DNA from 3 places in the Marinobacter sp. B-21 genome. Region 1 is predicted to be linked to each of the others. Evidence: predicted binding sites of a transcription regulator. Region 1 holds the regulator's gene; each other region holds the start of a gene.
What was found. The regulator FliA, encoded in region 1, starts transcription of late flagellar genes. The targets are predictions, from matches to a motif close to CTAAAGTTTNNNNNNNNNNNGCCGNTAA.
Positions count from the first base shown of each region.

Region 1 (5,487 bases):
ACCACAAAGCCTACCTGTTTGGTGCCCATGGCGACGATCACCACGTGGGCATTCTCCGGCGCTTCCCGGGATCCGTTGTCACGCACCAGCCAGCGTTTGATGTGGAACAGCGGGAACACTTTTTCCCGAACCACGATGCATTCCCGGCCGTCGACAACGTTGGTTTTGGTAAGATCCAGATGGAAAATCTCGACCACGTTCACCAGCGGCAAGGCAAAGGACTGGTCGCCGAGCATGATCATCAGGGTGGGCATGATCGCGAGCGTCAACGGAACCTTGATAACAATTCGCGACCCTTTACCCAACTCCGACTCAATGCTCAGTTGGCCATTGAGCTGGCCAATCTTGGTCTTGACCACATCCATGCCGACCCCACGGCCGGAGACATCCGAAATCTGATCCTTGGTCGAAAAGCCCGCGGCAAAGATCAGGTTGTAGCACTCGGTATTGGTCAGGCGATCAGCTGCATCCTGGTCGTAAATCCCCTTTTCCACCGCCTTGCGACGCAACACTTCGGGATCCATACCGGCCCCATCATCCTCGATGAACAGCAGGATGTGATCGCCTTCCTGTTCTGCCGACAGCGTGACCGTGCCCTGGCGCGGCTTGCCGGCCTTTTCCCGGACATCCGGCGCCTCAATACCGTGATCGACGGAGTTGCGGACCAGGTGCACCAGTGGGTCGGAAAGTGCCTCCACCAGGTTCTTGTCGAGGTCGGTTTCCTCGCCATGCATCACCAGATTCACCTCTTTCTTGAGGCTTCTGGCAAGATCCCGGACCACCCGCGGGAAACGCCCGAACACTTTTTTGATCGGCTGCATGCGGGTCTGCATCACGGCAGACTGAAGATCGGTCGTTACCACATCCAGGTTCGAGACCGCCTTGTGCATGTGTTCGTCTTCGCTTGCCGCACCGAGGCGCTGTAAACGGTTCCGAACCAGCACCAGCTCGCCCACCATGTTCATGATGTCATCCAGGCGCTTGGTGTCGACGCGCACGGTGGTTTCTGCGGCCGGGGCATGCTCCCTGGATGGCATGGCCGGTGCCGCACCGCCTTTGGTGCCCGGTCTGTCAGCGGATTTCGGTTCTTCCTTCGGTTTTTCCGCCTTGGGTGGCTCGGCTTTCGGCTTCTCCGGTTTTTGCGGCGAAGCCGGCTGGCCGCCGACGGTCGGGCTTCCGCCCTTGCCGTGGAGATCGTCCAGCAGCTTCTCGAATTCATCGTCTGTGATCAGGTCATCGCTGCCGCCGGTTTCAGTCTTCGGGGACGGTTTTTCGTCTTCCTTGCCGGGAGTCTCATCCCTGGCAGGCGCACCGGCAAACTGACCTTTGCCATGCAACTGGTCCAGAAGCGCCTCAAACTCATCATCGCTGATCTCGTCATCACCGGAACTCTCGTTCTTGCCGGCTCCAGCGTCGGGGCTGGACGGCGATGGGGGGGCGCCGGATGGCTCGTCATGCAATGCATCCAGCAACTTCTCGAATTCGTCGTCGGTGATGTCGCCCCCGTCTTCCGTCGGGTCGTCTTCCGTCGTTTGTTCCTGCTGTGGGGTGGTGGCCGGGGCAACACTTTCGACCTCCGGCCGTGCCAGAGCGTCGAGCGCTGCAATCAATTCGTCGGGGGCGGGCGTCAGTTCTTCGTGGTTCCGGACCTGCTCAAACATCGCGTTGACGTTATCGAGGGCTTCCAGAACCACATCCATCAGCTCTGAATCCACCTTGCGCTTGTGATTGCGCAGGATATCGAACACGTTCTCGGCGGAATGGCAGCAATTGACCAAAGCATCAAGCTGCAGGAAGCCTGCCCCACCCTTGACAGTGTGGAAACCACGGAAGATGGCGTTGAGCAGATCACTGTCATCAGGATGTTGCTCAAGGTCTACCAACTGCTCTGACAGCTTTTCGAGTATTTCGCCGGCCTCTACCAGAAAGTCCTGCAAAATCTCGTCATCAGCATCAAACGCCATGCGTTACCCTCTCTATTCAGAAACCGAGACTGGACAACAGGTCATCCACATCGTCCTGTCCCGAGACTACATCTTCACGCTCATCGGCCTTGATCTGGGGCCCGACGCCCTTTTCCGCAGATTCTTCCTGGTCATCAATCTGGTGCACGGTGCCCGTCAGCTGATCAACATGACTGGCCATCACCACCAGACTGAGCATCTGTTCCTCAACCTCTTTCACCAGCGTGGTGACTTTCTGGATGACCTGCCCGGTGAGATCCTGGAAATCCTGGGCCAGCAGTATTTCCGAGAGATTGTTGTACATGGTGTCCGCGTCCGTGGCCATGCCAGCGAAGAACTTGTCGATCCGGCCATACAACTGGCGAAATTCTGCCGGCTGCATCTCCCTGCGGCGCAAACGTTGCCACTCGTCCCGCAAGGCTGCCGCCTCGTCTCTCAGTGCGTTGGCTACCGGCATGGTTGCCTCGACCAGATCCATGGTCCGGTTGGCCGCTTCACCGGTCATATGCACCACGTATTCGAGACGGTCAGAGGCATCTGTCATTTTTGACAGCGCTTCCTGTTGTTCAGCGTTACGGGGATCTATCTGAAAGTTCCGGATCGCTTCGTGCAGGCTTCGGGTCAGTCGCCCGACCTCCCGGTACAGACTCTGATCCCTGACTTCGCTGAGTTCATTGATCAGGGTCATGGCTTTGGCATATTCGCCGGCATTGACGCTTTCAGCCAGTTCGGTTGCCTGACGCTGGAGCTTTTCCGTCACCTCTGGTTCGAGGCCCCGATGGTTCTTTTTGCTATCGCTCATGAGAGCCATCCGACCTCTGGTTACTGGATTCTTTCAAAGATTTTCTCAATCTTTTCCTTGAGCACCGCAGCAGTAAACGGCTTGACAACATAGCCATTCACGCCTGCCTGGGCAGCGGCAACAATCTGGTCCCGCTTGGCCTCTGCGGTTACCATCAGCACCGGCAGGGTTTTCAGGTTCTCGTCAGCCCTGACGGCCTTGAGCAGATCGAAACCGGACATGCCCGGCATATTCCAGTCGGTTACCAGAAAATCATACTTTCCGCTTTTGAGCATCGGCAGCGCCGTGTTGCCGTCATCGGCTTCATCGGTATTGGTGAAGCCAAGATCGCGCAGCAGGTTCTTGATGATCCGTCGCATTGTGGAAAAGTCATCCACAATGAGAATTTTCATGTTCTTGTCCAATGGGACCTCCAGTTAGTAACACCCGGAATTCGTTTGACCTTTCGGCTCGAAGTCTAGCAGGCCGCTGTTTTAACCGCTTATTGTCTGATCTTTGCTTCGGTTGTAAAGCATCGGTTACCAAAAACTACAGACTGCTCCGCTGCAGACACACAAAGGCGGTGATCAGTTGCCCGTATCCTGGCGCCAGTCCGATAACCGTCCGCGAAGGCGCAAGGCCGCCTGGCTGTGAATCTGGCTGACCCGGCTTTCACTGACGCCGAGCACCGCGCCGATTTCCTTGAGGTTCAGCTCGTCCTGGTAATACAGGCTCAGCACCAGTTTTTCCCGCTCCGGCAGTTCCTCTATAGCCTCAGCAAGACTGCGGCGGAACGCGTCGGACGAGAGTCCTTCGAGCGGATTATCCCGTGGCTCTGTCTGTTCTATCGGCAGCTCGCCGGATTCATTGAGCTCATCGAGACTAAAAAGTCGGCCGCTGTTGGAGTCGGAGAGGTAGGAATGGTACTCGGCCAGCCCCATGCCCAGTTCTTCAGCCACTTCCAGATCCTGGGCTTCCCGGCCGAGACGATCTTCAACGGCCTTGATGGCCTGGGAAATGCGGCGGGTATTACGGTGCACAGAACGGGGAACCCAGTCGCCCTTGCGGATCTCATCCACCATGGCACCGCGAATCCGGATGCCTGCGTAGGTCTCGAAGGTTGCGCCCCTGGTGGCGCTGTAGCGTTGAGCCGCCTCGAGCAGGCCGATCATTCCGGCCTGCATCAGGTCGTCAAGCTGCACAGAGGCTGGTAGCCGGGCCATCAGATGAAGGGCAATTTTCTTGACCAGAGGCGCGTGCTCCTCAACGAGCTGGGAAGGCTTCTGCGCGCCTGACTGGTTATAGATTCCGAGGTTTTTCGCCAATGTCATGTATCCGGTTTTTTTGTTTGACTGGATCCGATTCAGACTTCGACGAGCCGCTCCACAAAGAATTCCAGATGCCCACGGGGAGAGGAAGGCAGCGGCCAGTTATCAACTTTTTCCGCCAGCGCCTTGATCGCCAGGGAAGCTTTCGCCCTGGGATAGACATCCAGCACTGCCCGCTGCCGCTGAACCGCTTTTTTCACGGCTTCATCGTAAGGCACCATGCCGACATATTGTAGTGCCACATCCAGGAAGCGCTCGGTGACCCGGGTCAGTTTTTCAAACAGGTGCCGGCCTTCCTGCTCATTTCTCACCTGATTGGCAAGAATGCGGAAACGGTTGGTGCCGTAATCACGGTTCATGAGTTTGATCAGGGCGTAGCAGTCGGTGATGGAGGTGGGCTCGTCGCACACCACCAGGAGCAGCTCCTGGGAGGCTCTCAGAAAGCTCACCACTGATTCGGAAATGCCCGCGGCGGTGTCTACGATCAGCACATCAATCTGGTCACCGAGTTCGCTGAACGCGTTGATCAGCCCGGCATGCTCCATGGGGCTGAGCTGGGTCATTCGCTGGGTACCGGAGGACGCCGGTACAATCTTGATGCCACCGGGGCCATCGACCAGAACGTCCTTGAGGTCACAGTCGCCCGCCAGCACATCCTGAAGGTTCCGGTTGGCGGTAATACCGAGCAGTACATCGATATTGGCCAGCCCGAGGTCGGCATCAAGAAGCACGACTCTCCGGCCTTTCTGTGCCAGGGCAATCCCGAGGTTAACCGACACGTTACTCTTGCCGACTCCACCTTTTCCGCCGGAAACTGCAATCACCTGTACCGGTTGTGCTTTGCTCATACTGTTTTTTGTCTCTCGCCACGTTTAGCCGGGTGCTGTCTTTTCGGACGCTCGCTGTCAGTCTGTCCGCTCTCAGCGCCCGCTCTCTCAGGCTCCTTCTGCGACCGCCTGCTGTTTCTGGAGAGTTTTAAGCCGGTCCACGGCCAGCCGCACCAGCGGAACCGCTTCCGCGTGGTGCAGGTCTTCGGGAATCTTTTGCCCGTCAGTGTAGTAGGCCACCGGCAAACCGGTTTCCATCACAAAGCCGAGAGACTCGCCAAGTGTCAGGGCCTCGTCGATCTTGGTCATCACGCAGCCCGCAAGATTTGCCATCTTATAGCAATGCCAGACGGATTTCATGATGCGCGGCTGACTGGTGGCCGAGACCACCAGATGCGTCTTGACATTGTGATGGCTGCGCGCCAGTTCGGCCAGCTGTTCCTGATAGCCTTTGTCCGCACTGGTCAGCCCGGCAGTGTCGATCAGTACCAGATGACGGTCTGACAGCTCGTCCAGAATATCATCCAGACCGTGGCTCTCGTCGACGACTCGCACCGGAACATTCAGGATGCGACCGAAGACAAACA
Region 1 covers NZ_JBSXNZ010000088.1:322,857-328,343, forward strand. The annotation lists gene AC13C0_RS19620 (chemotaxis protein CheA) at 1-1,964, opposite strand, end outside; gene AC13C0_RS19625 (protein phosphatase CheZ) at 1,981-2,766, opposite strand; gene cheY (chemotaxis response regulator CheY) at 2,787-3,170, opposite strand; gene AC13C0_RS19635 (RNA polymerase sigma factor FliA) at 3,333-4,076, opposite strand; gene AC13C0_RS19640 (MinD/ParA family protein) at 4,109-4,921, opposite strand; gene flhF (flagellar biosynthesis GTPase FlhF) at 5,009-5,487, opposite strand, start outside.

Region 2 (5,487 bases), on a different contig from region 1:
GACGGTGGCTGCAGCAGCGACGGCCGCAAGCAGTGTTTTCCGGATTGTCATTGTGTTGGCTTCCGTTATTGTTGGCATGAAAACAGGTATCTCTGTTACGCCTCCATCATAGCTTGCTCACGGTGTTCCGCCAATCAGCGAAGCCGCCAGTCAGCGAAATACCGGGAACAGATATCAGACCTTGAACTGCCCTACCAGCTCACGAAGGCTCTCGCCCAGGCGCGCCAGTTCGTGGCTGGCTTCGTTGGTCTGGGTCACACCGGTATCGCTGCGCTGTGCGGCATCCACAATCCGGACCACGTTCTGGTTGATCTCTTCCGCGACCTGGCTCTGCTGCTCAGCCGCCGTGGCAATCTGGGTAACCTGATCGTGGATCTGGCCGACAGAGGTCTCGATCGTTTTCAGGGCGTCGGTTGCGTGATTGATCCGCTCGACCGTTTCGGTCGAGCGTTTCCGTGATGTGTTCATGCGTTCAACGGATGCCTTGGATTCCGTAACGAAACCATCAATCATCTCGCGAATCTGATCGGCGGATTCGGCACTACGCCTGGCAAGCTGGCGTACTTCGTCGGCGACCACCGAGAACCCACGGCCATGCTCACCGGCTCGGGCTGCCTCGATAGCGGCGTTCAGGGCCAGCAGGTTGGTCTGCTCGGTCACCGCGTGAATAACGTCCAGAACCTGCTGGATATCGTCAGATTTTTCAGCCAGCGCATCAATAATCTTCGCGGTATCCTGAATCTCTTCCGACAGCTGGTTTACCGCACCCTGGGCACTACTGATGGTTTCACCGCCTTCCCGGGCCATACGGTCCGCATCTGACGCAGCACTCTCGACCTCGTTGGCATTGCCGGAGATCTGCTGAATCGTGGCCGCCATTTCATTAATGGCGGAAGCGATCTGATCTGTCTCCGAGCCCTGCTCCTGCACCGATGCCCGGGTTTCATTCGCGACACGGCTCAGCTCTTCCGCGGCCGAGGCCACCTGATCGGTCGTAGCCCCCACTTCCCGCATGGTGTTCTGGATCTTGACCACAAAGGCATTGAACCGTCGGCCCAGCTCGGCCAGTTCATCTTTGCCCTCATCCGGCAGGCGCTGGCGAAGATCACCTTCACCGTCGGCGATTTCCTGCATCATGTTACTGACACGTTTCAGCGGCGTGGTTACGCTCCGGCCAACAAAGATCCCGATCACCAGCGCGATCACGACAACAATCGCGGTGACCAGCAGGATGAATCCGAGGGTCGCCGACATACCCCTTTCCATCTCCTGCCGCGCGGCTGCCAGCTCCCGTTCGATATCGGTGATGTACACGCCGGCACCGATCATCCAGTCCCAGTCCGGGATGACGGTGGAATAGGACAGCTTGGGCTCTTCGTTACCGGAGGCGGGGTTCATCCATTCATAACCGTAAAAGCCATCGCTCTCGGCGGCATCGAAGAGGTCACCCACCAGGCGTTTCAGCGTCGCGTTGTTGGTTGGCCCCTCTTTGGACGGATCCGGTGCATAAGCCAGGTTGTAGACATCGCGGGTGTAGGCGAACACATAGTTGGTTTCATCGAAACGGATTGAGCGCAGGCGCGCTGCAGCCGCCTCTTTTGCTTGCTCTTCGCTCAGGGACGGATCGTTCTTGGCCTCCAGAACCACCGCTTTGGCGGCATCGATCAGGCTCTGAAGGCCGGCCTTCCGGGCTTGCAGAAGGCTGGCCTCAAGGCGTTTGATTTCCTCTTCCGCGTTTACCTGAATCTGGCTTGCGGTAATCCAGGCCAGGGTGGCGGCCGTAATCAGTACCGGCACCAGTACAGCTGCCAGCAAACGCGTTCGTATTGTCAGGTGACTCAGAAATTTCATCGTGCCCGCTCCCAGGGAATTGTTCTTGTGGCGAATTATCCACAGACCCTTCAGCCAGATCTGTTCCGGTTTGTTAAGACAGGTTTCAGGAACTCATGGCGCGGCCCCCATTTCCATGACTAAACTGTTATTCGCAAATTATTTTCAGGTAATTAAGCTATCGGCAGTAACCTGATTATCTTGAGGAATTCCTAGACTAAAGAACCACTTCGAAGGTAGGCCCATGAAGCACCTATTTCTTGTACGCCATGCCAAATCCAGCTGGGCCGATGAAGGGCTGGGCGACCGGGATCGTCCGCTCAATGCCCGGGGGGAAAGCCAGCTCGCGCCACTGGCAAAAGCGCTGCAATCTGCAGGCGCCTTCGGCGGCGGCATAGTCAGCAGCGATGCCGCGCGGGCCCAGGCCACCCTGGACGGTGTGTTGCCCGACAATGTCCCGCCAGGACGACGCCACGCCCTCAGTGAACTCTACACCTTCGACTACCGGCGCCTGCTCTGCTGGCTGCAACACCGGGATGACCAATCCCGGGTTATGCTCATAGGCCATAATCCCGCCTTACTCGAACTGGCCCAGTGGCTGCTGAAGCGATCGCCGGAGCAGTTACCGACCGCCAGCTTTATTCACATCCGGCTGCCGATCAAACACTGGCACCAGCTTGGCCGGGGTAAGGGCAAACTCGTGGCCCTGCTGACGCCGCCGGACTTCAGCTACGCCCACTTCTCACGAAAGCAGAAAAAGAAAGCCAATACCGATGGTGACGACCCGGCCAGAGACATCCCCGCCGCACTCCACCATCAGTTAAAACGCCTGAGGCAACTGGAACAGGGTGTCATTCTGGGCCTGGATGACGAGTTCCTGCACCAGTACCGCATTGCCATTCGCCGCAGCCGGGCCATCGCCGAATCGGTGCTGGAAGTGAATGGCGACAAGACACTGGCGAAGGGCGTGAAAACCCTGAAGCGCCACGCCAAGGCCACCGGGCCACTAAGGGATCTGCATGTCTTTCTGCAGGATCTGCCGGAGCTATGCGGCGACAACCGCGAAATGCAGGTGGCCTTACAGGTCTGGTTTGAGAGCGAAGCCGCCAGCAACCACAGCAAACTGGTGAAGCGCCTGGGCAGCAAACGCTACCACGACAGCATGGACCACTGGCAAAACCTGATCGATTCCCGGAAATTTCACAAACTGGCCGGAACACTCAGCCCCAAAGACATCCGAAAGGCTGTGGAGCGTCGTACCAAAGATTTCAACAGGCATACCGTTGAGCTGATGCACACCTCGCCGGATGAGGATATCCACCGTTTGCGCAAGCAGCTCAAACGCATCCGATACCTGATGGAGCTGGATGCAAAAACCTGGAAAAGCGACCTGAAAACCCTGAAAGCCCGGCAGCAGCTCTATGGCCGCTTCCAGGACCTGCATGTGCAGATTGAGATGCTGGAACATTTCCGGAAGGCGGCACCGGCGGTTGTCCCTGCGGCGCTCACGGGCATCATGCAAACCCTGGAAGATCGTAAGGCGGACGCCCGAAAACAGATTCTGGCCCTTGGCGGACTCGATGCAGCCCCGTTATGACAGCACCAGGTTTCTCAGCCGCGAAACTCTGCTCACGCGCCTGCGCCTGCGCCATAGGTAATAACAAGGCAGCCTAGCCGGCAAACCCTATCTGCTTCAGATTTGGCGGCCGGTAATCCGGATCCAACCGCCAGCGCTCGGCCACGGACGGGTGAATGGCGGTCTCGACATTGTCCGGTTTCAGGTTGCGAACCAGAGGCGTTGAAAACCGGAAAATATGGCGCCGTGAGTTGTGCAGCCTGGCCCTGGCGCTGGGATTGATACCGGCGGGCAGGTGCTCCTCAATATCCAGGCCGGCGCTCCTGGCCTGCTGCACCATCCATTCCAGGGCGCTGTCGGAAGCCAGCAGCCCCTGATCGTCTGCCGGGTAACCACCGCCGATATCACTGTGGGAACCGGCAAACCACACCTGTTTCAGATCCAGCTTGTCCCGGGGCTCCCAGAGCGTAGGTTCGAAATCCTCCCGGCGCTCATCAATGGCCAGTGCATGGCGGGCAATACGCACATTACTTCCCAGCTTGGTGTCGTAAAACTCGTCCTTGCGATCAAACAGCCCCATCAGTGAGAAGGGCACACCCAGGGCACCCACCGTATCCCAGGCGCCCACAAAGCGGATCTCCCGGGACTCATGGCTGTGGGCATTCCGGAACTCGACGGATTTGGCGCCGGCCGGCTTCCAGGCATCGCCGGTTTTCTTGTAATGATCAAACGCCTGCTGGATCAGCCGGGCATCGGGCCGTTTGAGAATGCCGCAGTTGTTGATCAGGCCGCAGAGGGAGCGCACGGTGTAGGCTCCGCGGCTGAAACCGAACAGATAGAGGTCGGTGCCGGGCGTGAAGTTCTGAACGATGTAGCGGTAGGCATCCATGATGTTCTTGTGAATGCCCTGCCCGGTAATGCCGCCAATCACCGCGTTATGGTACGACCCAATGCCCCAGTCATAAAACACATGCTGGGGCTGGCCATCGGCCGCCAGGGGGCGAATGGCTCTGGCCATTCTCAGCACATTGGTGGGAACGTCTTTCTGAAGATCTTCTTCCGGGCGGTTCCATGTGCCATCGGCACAGACAACAAGGCGCTTAACCATGGCAGACTCCTTTGCCAGCAATATGATCAGATTCTGATCATATTATAGCTCAGGGCCGGTCATCCGGCGGCGCGTCTTCATCACATTTCCGGCAGTCCAGTTCAAACCCCTGCATGGACTCCCGGCCTTCTGCCGTTGTCACCCACGGGCGGTTCACCCAGGGCGGTGTATGGCGCACATGTTGATTGTGGCCACACGCCAGCTGGGCGACCCAGTGATTTTCTTCGTCTTTGTGGTAGGCGGTGATGGGTTGTTTCATAACTTCTCTATGGAAAGCAAATGACCAGGCCAGCGGCCATCTTCAAGATAGAAACCTACTTTAGGACAGATCGGTTCCTCAAGCCAACCTGCCTCGCCTTACCAGCGGATCTGTTCATAGGTGACGCCAGCCCGCCCAATCCCTTATCCTGAGGTATATAGTTATTCCACACTCACCCGCAGGAGCCCCCCATGAAAACAGCCCACGACCTGGTAGCAGCTGCAAAGAAAGAAATTCAGGAAGTTCCGCTTGAGCAGGCAGACGATGCCATCAAAAACGCGGACCTGCTGTTGGATGTCCGCGATGCCGATGAATACCGCTCCGGGCATATTCCCGGAGCGGTGAACATCTCCCGGGGGTTGCTGGAGTTCAAGTTCACCAATGATCCTGCGTTTGAAAGCCGGGATCTCAACATCGTGTGTTATTGCAAGACATCCGGCCGGGCGGCACTGAGCGCGAGGGCCCTGAAGGAAATGGGCTACCTGCACGTGCAGTCCATTGCCGGTGGTTTTAATGCCTGGCAGGAAGCGGGGAAACCGGTGGCCAAGCCGGAGCTTCCGTCCTTCGAATGACAGTCGGCTACAGGCAGCAGGCCTCGTACTTCTTCCCGCTACCGCAGGGGCAGACTTTGTGTTCAGGCTGCTGTGTCATCGGGCGCCAGGATTTTCGGCTATGCTGCTTTACCGGCGGTGTATCAGTATCAACCCGATTCCG
Region 2 covers NZ_JBSXNZ010000086.1:170,081-175,567, reverse strand. The annotation lists gene AC13C0_RS17270 (TRAP transporter substrate-binding protein) at 1-51, opposite strand, end outside; gene AC13C0_RS17265 (methyl-accepting chemotaxis protein) at 175-1,851, opposite strand; gene AC13C0_RS17260 (CHAD domain-containing protein) at 2,075-3,427, shown strand; gene AC13C0_RS17255 (DUF2235 domain-containing protein) at 3,501-4,514, opposite strand; gene AC13C0_RS17250 (DUF3565 domain-containing protein) at 4,564-4,773, opposite strand; gene AC13C0_RS17245 (rhodanese-like domain-containing protein) at 4,965-5,345, shown strand; gene AC13C0_RS17240 (SEC-C metal-binding domain-containing protein) at 5,353-5,424, opposite strand.
Region 2: a site for FliA is predicted at 2,009-2,036, ahead of AC13C0_RS17265 (methyl-accepting chemotaxis protein). Genes of this name have one in related genera too.

Region 3 (5,487 bases), on a different contig from region 1:
CGTACATGGCGCCCTGAACATTGCCCGAGGCTTCGGTGCCGGGTCCGTTGGCGGAATCAAACAGGGTAACCGGGACCCCCCGTTCGGCCAGGTTTCTTGCCAGGGTGCACCCCGCAATACCCGCTCCGATGATTGCAATGGAACCGGGCCGGTTTACTTCGGTTTGTCCGTCTGCCGGTAACACGCCCCGGAGCATATCCCGCTTGCGGCCAAAGCCGGGCGTCTTCCGCACGTCGAATCCGGCCGCTGCCAGGGCGCGCCGAACCCTGCCAACGGAGGTAAAGGTCGCCAGGGTGGTGCCGGGCTTGCTGTGGGCGCGGACCTGGTCGATCGTCTCGTCCAGCCACATGGATGGATTGCGGGCAGGGGCAAAGCCGTCCATGAACCAGGCGTCGGCAAGAAAATCGAGAGATTGCCAGGCGTCGGCGATATCGCCGAAACAGAGGGTGAGGCGGACCCGCCCCTGTGCCAGTACCAGGCGGTGGACGCCCCGGACCAGTGGCGGGTATTTTCGAATGAGCTCCCGAGCCAGGGGGTGCAACTCCGGCCACAGTGCCAGCGCGCGGGTGAGATCCTCCCGGATCAGGGGGAATCGCTCAACGGATACAAAGTGGAGGGTTGCCTGATGCGCCGGGCCGTGGTTTTGCCAGGCCTGCCACGCTGCCAGAAAATTCAGGCCGGTCCCGAACCCGTTCTCCGCGATAACAAAGTGGCTGCCCTGGGCGACACTGGCAAACCGCTCCGGCAAATTGTTGTGCCGAAGAAACACATGGCGCGTTTCCTCCAGCCCGTTGTCACGGTTGAAGTAGACATCACCAAACCGGACAGACTCTGGCACACCCTCGCGCCAGGCCAGCTCTGCGGGCTCGATTCCGGGAGGCAGCATTGGTGAGCGCATGGTGTCAGTCAGCAGTATCCAGCACGGTTACCTTCTTAATGATCACGGCTTCAACCGGAACATCGGCCATGCCCCGCTTCCGGGTCGTCTGCTTGCGGGCGATAGCATCAACGGCACCCATGCCCTCGGTCACCTTGCCGAAGACGGCATAGCCAGGGCCACGGACGCCGGCATTGAGGAAATCGTTGTCTGACAGATTGATGAAGAACTGTGAGGTGGCGGAATCCGGAGAGCTGGTCCGGGCCATGGCAATGGTTCCACGGAGGTTGGGAAGTGTGGATCTGGCTTCGTTCTTGATGGGGGCGCGGGTCGGTTTGCGGGAGAGGTCATCGGTAAACCCGCCACCTTGGATCATGAAGCCGGGAATGACCCGATGAAAGATGGTGTCGTCGAAGAATCCGGCCCGTGCGTACTCCAGAAAGTTGGCAACGGTTGCAGGGGCAACATCCGGGCGGAGCTGCAGTTCAAGGGCACCTTCACTGGTCACCATCCGGACTTTCGGAAGCGGTTCATCGGCTGGTTGGCCACTGCTCTGGGCCAGAGCAGTGCCAGCGGGCAAAAGCAAAGAGAGAAGTATCAACAGTACGGGAGTCACACTTTTCAAGGGTTTTACCAGATTTGTCATTTTCGGCCGCTCTCTGTGTTATTCGCAGGGGCTTTTCCTGCGACAATTCAGTGAATTCTGTTTTCCGGTGCGTGATCTTAGCAGAACGTGATTGTAAAACGGGGACTGTATCCACGCACATTTGATTGTGATCAGCTAACCTTTTCGGATGCAGGAATGAGTGCATCACATTCGCCGGGCAGGGTTGTACGGTTTTCACTGTTGAATAAGGAGAAACTGGGTGAGAATCCGCCAGGGATTTGAAGAAAAGTCACGCCTTGGGCGATTACTTGTCAATCGCGGGTATCTGTCTGAAGGCCAGCTGGATGAAGGCCTGAGAATTCAGCGCGAAACCGGCCAACGCCTCGGTGAAGTGCTCATTCAGGCCGGTTGGATCACGGATAAGGAACTTCACCGGGTTCTCAAGCACCAGTCCCGCTATCGTAACGCGGCGGCCCTGGTGACCATGGTTACGCTTCCGTTCCAGCCGCTGGTGACGTTTGCGGCCAGTAACAGTGCAGATACCTCCCAGTCGGCGTTGGAAGCCGGCGAACTCTATGAGAGAGGGAATCTTGCGCCGCTGACCGAGACCGAGCTGGCGGCCGTATCGGGGCAGGGTGATCCGACCCTGCTAGACCGGATCGGACTGGTCGGGGCGATGGCAGAGAATCCGGCCGGTGGCGACAGCCAGGGAGGAAGCCCGGCGGCTGACGTTATTGAGGGGATGAAACTGACGGCAAATATCTTCGTGCCGGTTCTGAACTTCCTGGATTCAGACCTTACCATTTCCGGCGTTCACTACCGGGAGGATGAGCCCCGTTACGCGGTTCGGGAAGACGGGGCGCTGATGCTGGCCTTTCCGGAACGTATTGAAGAAATCCGCATGGACAATATCCGTGTTACCGGAGGCCAGGGCGCGTCAATGGGCAACGTGACCATTCAGGATATCCGGTTCCACCCGGACTCCCGGATGACCATTTACACCCGATAGAAACGGTTATGGGCCAAGGCCAGCGCGGTTTTCAGGCGCTTGCGAGCACTGTCCGGCTTGAAACTGTCGTGTGCTCACCACGTGCTCCGTAGAGCTTCTGCTGGCTATTGGCGCCCCGGAAAATGTCGGCCAGCCGGGTCAGGCGTTTTTGCAGATGGGTGATCACCCGACCGTTGTTCTGGTTCAGGGTCTGACAGGCTCGCAGTTTCTGGTCCGCTTCCTGCCAGAGCTGATAAAGCTCAGAAAGGCCCGCACTGCGAATAAAGCGGGAGGGCTCTCCGCTCTCGGGGCGATAGCCCATCTGAACCAGCGTCCGGATTTTCTGCTTTGCCCGCTCACGAATGGCCCCGAGAAGATCGTTTTTCTCTCTGGTCAATTCGTTCAGAGCCTGGAGATCGGAGGTGGCAAGGCAGGTTTTTTCCCTGCCGAGAATGTCAGCGAGTGTGTCCAGCTGGCTGACATCCTGGGATAGAAGAGCCTTCAGATCATCGATTGCTGCCATGATTTACTCACCCGAAAATGCTTTCATCCATCTCAAGCATTTTCTGGGCCAGTTTTTCGGCGTCAATTTTGTAGGTCCCGTTTTCGAGAGCGGAACGGATCTGCTCAATACGGTCATCATCCATCTCAGGATAATCACCCAGCTTCTGTTCCAGCTGTTTGAGATTCCTGGCCTGACTGCTCAGGCTCACGTTTTCACCCCGGGCTCCCCGGGTCTGAGTTTTTGCCTGCTCGTTGGTCGCCGGCTGGCTGCTCTGAGCGCCAGCGCCCTTGTCGGCCGTGGTTCTCTGGGTGTTGACCTGGCCGGGGCCAATTCCATTGAAGTCAACTGACATATCGATACCTGCTTGCCTGATGCGCACACGTTTGCGGCGCTTACTCGAGTTTATGTCTTCTTAACGGCGGAACCGCAGAAACCTTTAGAAACTTTTTGCCTTCCGGATTAACATATTTTTACCCGGTAAATTTTTTCACCCCCAACCACTACTGCTCCCGCTACTACTGTCACCGGGCCTGGCAGAATCTTGCCGTGCCGGCAAAGTGCTGCCGAAGCGCGGCTACATCTGGATCTCAACACGGCCGGGGGCAACAACGTTCGCCTTTACCGTACGTGAGGAGCTCAGATTCTCGACCAGAACTTGCTCTCCTATGCCTGCGTTGGCCAGAGCCTTACCTCGGGAACGCACTGAAAATCCGCCGGTTTTCGCAGTAATGATAACATGATCCCCACGCTCTACCGCATCCGGCGCAGAGAGTATATCCGGAGTGATCAAAGAGCCGGCATTTATGGATCGCCGAACCTCCATTCCGACCGCTTGTGCGGTCTCGGTTATCGCTCCGCGCCTTGAGGCATTGATCTCCACGGACTGATGCGTCACCAGATCCGGGGTAATCCGCTCACCGCGAGTCAGGGGGCGGGTTGCAATCAGGGCGGGCCCACGGATTGAGATGGAGGCCGTAACGAACATTCGCCAGGGGCGGCTTCCCTCACAGGCTACCAGCAGGGACGGGCTTGTACTCTTCCAGGGGTCGCCGCTGAACCCGACACTCAGGGGGCGTTCGCACCCGGCGAGGGTGAGGCGGCTATCGATGGACCCTGGTTCAAAGGAAACCGTATAGCCCGCACTGGCCTGTTCGTTGGCAAAGTCGTCCAGAAACGCCAGGGTGGCCTGCCGGATCTGTTTGGCAGTGGTTTGGGCCAGCAATGGGCCGCTCAGGCTGGACATTAGCAGGAGTAGGGCAAAATTGGTGATGCGCATACGTATGAGTTTGTCCTATGCTTGTCAATATCAGGGCAGAAAAACCCGAACAATGCTAAGGGTTCCGGGAAAATGGCCGTTAAGTTGGCTGACCCGCCGCTGAGATGACGGTTTCCCGTCGATCAGGCGATTATTCGGCGATATATTCAGTGAACAGCAAGATATATGCCGGCGGAAAGCCGGCCAGCCAGGAGAAACAAAATGGCAGGGGTATTGGACAGCGTAAACCAGCGCACGCAGCTGGTAGGGCAGAATCGCCTTGAGCTCCTTCTTTTCCGCTTGAGAGGGCGTCAGATTTACGGCATTAACGTTTTCAAGGTGAAGGAGGTTTTGCAATGTCCCAGGCTGTCATCTATTCCCAACAGCCGGAACGTCGTCAGGGGGGTCGCCCATATCCGGGGCGAAACCATTCCGATTATTGATCTGAGCATGTCCATTGGATTGCCCGGAATTCCACAGGAAGAGCTGGCGACCAGTTTTGTCATCATTACCGAGTACAACCGTAAAACCCAGGGCTTCCTCGTTACTGGTGTCGACCGGATCATGAACATGAACTGGGAAGATATTCTGCCACCGCCCAGGGGTGCCGGAAGGGATGTTTACCTTACCGCTGTCACCAAGATCGATGATAAGCTGGTAGAAATCATTGATGTAGAGAAGATTCTTGCAGAAGTTTCTCCGCTCGGTGAGGATGTTACCGAAGCCGTGCTGAGCAAGAGTGCCGATCGGGTGCCCGGCCACCTGCCCGTCCTGGTGGTGGATGATTCGTCCGTGGCCCGTCGCCAGATAGAGCGTTGCCTGACGGCTATCGGAATGGAAGTCGTCACCAGGAATGACGGCAAACAGGCTTATCAATACCTGAAGGAAGTGACTGCCGACGGTTCGCGGGCAAAGGATCATTTCTCCCTGATCATTTCCGACGTTGAAATGCCAGAGATGGACGGCTATACGCTGGTGACGAAGCTTAAGGGTGATCCGGCCCTCGCCGACATGTTTATCATGCTGCACACCTCTCTCAGTGGGGTCTTTAATCAGGCCATGGTCAAGAAGGTCGGTGCCGACGACTTCATGGCAAAGTTCAGTCCGGACGAACTCGCCGAGCGGGTAATGGAAATCATCGACCAGGGTTGATGAAGCTGCTCAGAGATTCACTCAGAACAGAGATCCAATGAAAGCGGATATAACGCCACAGGAATATGAAGCCTTCAAGTCGTTCCTGCAGGATGCCTGTGGG
Region 3 covers NZ_JBSXNZ010000070.1:4,147-9,633, reverse strand. The annotation lists gene mnmC (bifunctional tRNA (5-methylaminomethyl-2-thiouridine)(34)-methyltransferase MnmC2/FAD-dependent 5-carboxymethylaminomethyl-2-thiouridine(34) oxidoreductase MnmC1) at 1-898, opposite strand, end outside; gene AC13C0_RS09255 (peptidylprolyl isomerase) at 903-1,523, opposite strand; gene AC13C0_RS09250 (cyclic di-GMP-binding domain-containing protein, MshE-related) at 1,744-2,493, shown strand; gene AC13C0_RS09245 (flagella synthesis protein FlgN) at 2,525-2,995, opposite strand; gene flgM (flagellar biosynthesis anti-sigma factor FlgM) at 3,003-3,329, opposite strand; gene flgA (flagellar basal body P-ring formation chaperone FlgA) at 3,552-4,253, opposite strand; gene AC13C0_RS09230 (chemotaxis protein CheV) at 4,455-5,384, shown strand; gene AC13C0_RS09225 (CheR family methyltransferase) at 5,422-5,487, shown strand, end outside.
Region 3: a site for FliA is predicted at 3,390-3,417, ahead of flgM (flagellar biosynthesis anti-sigma factor FlgM). Genes of this name have one in related genera too.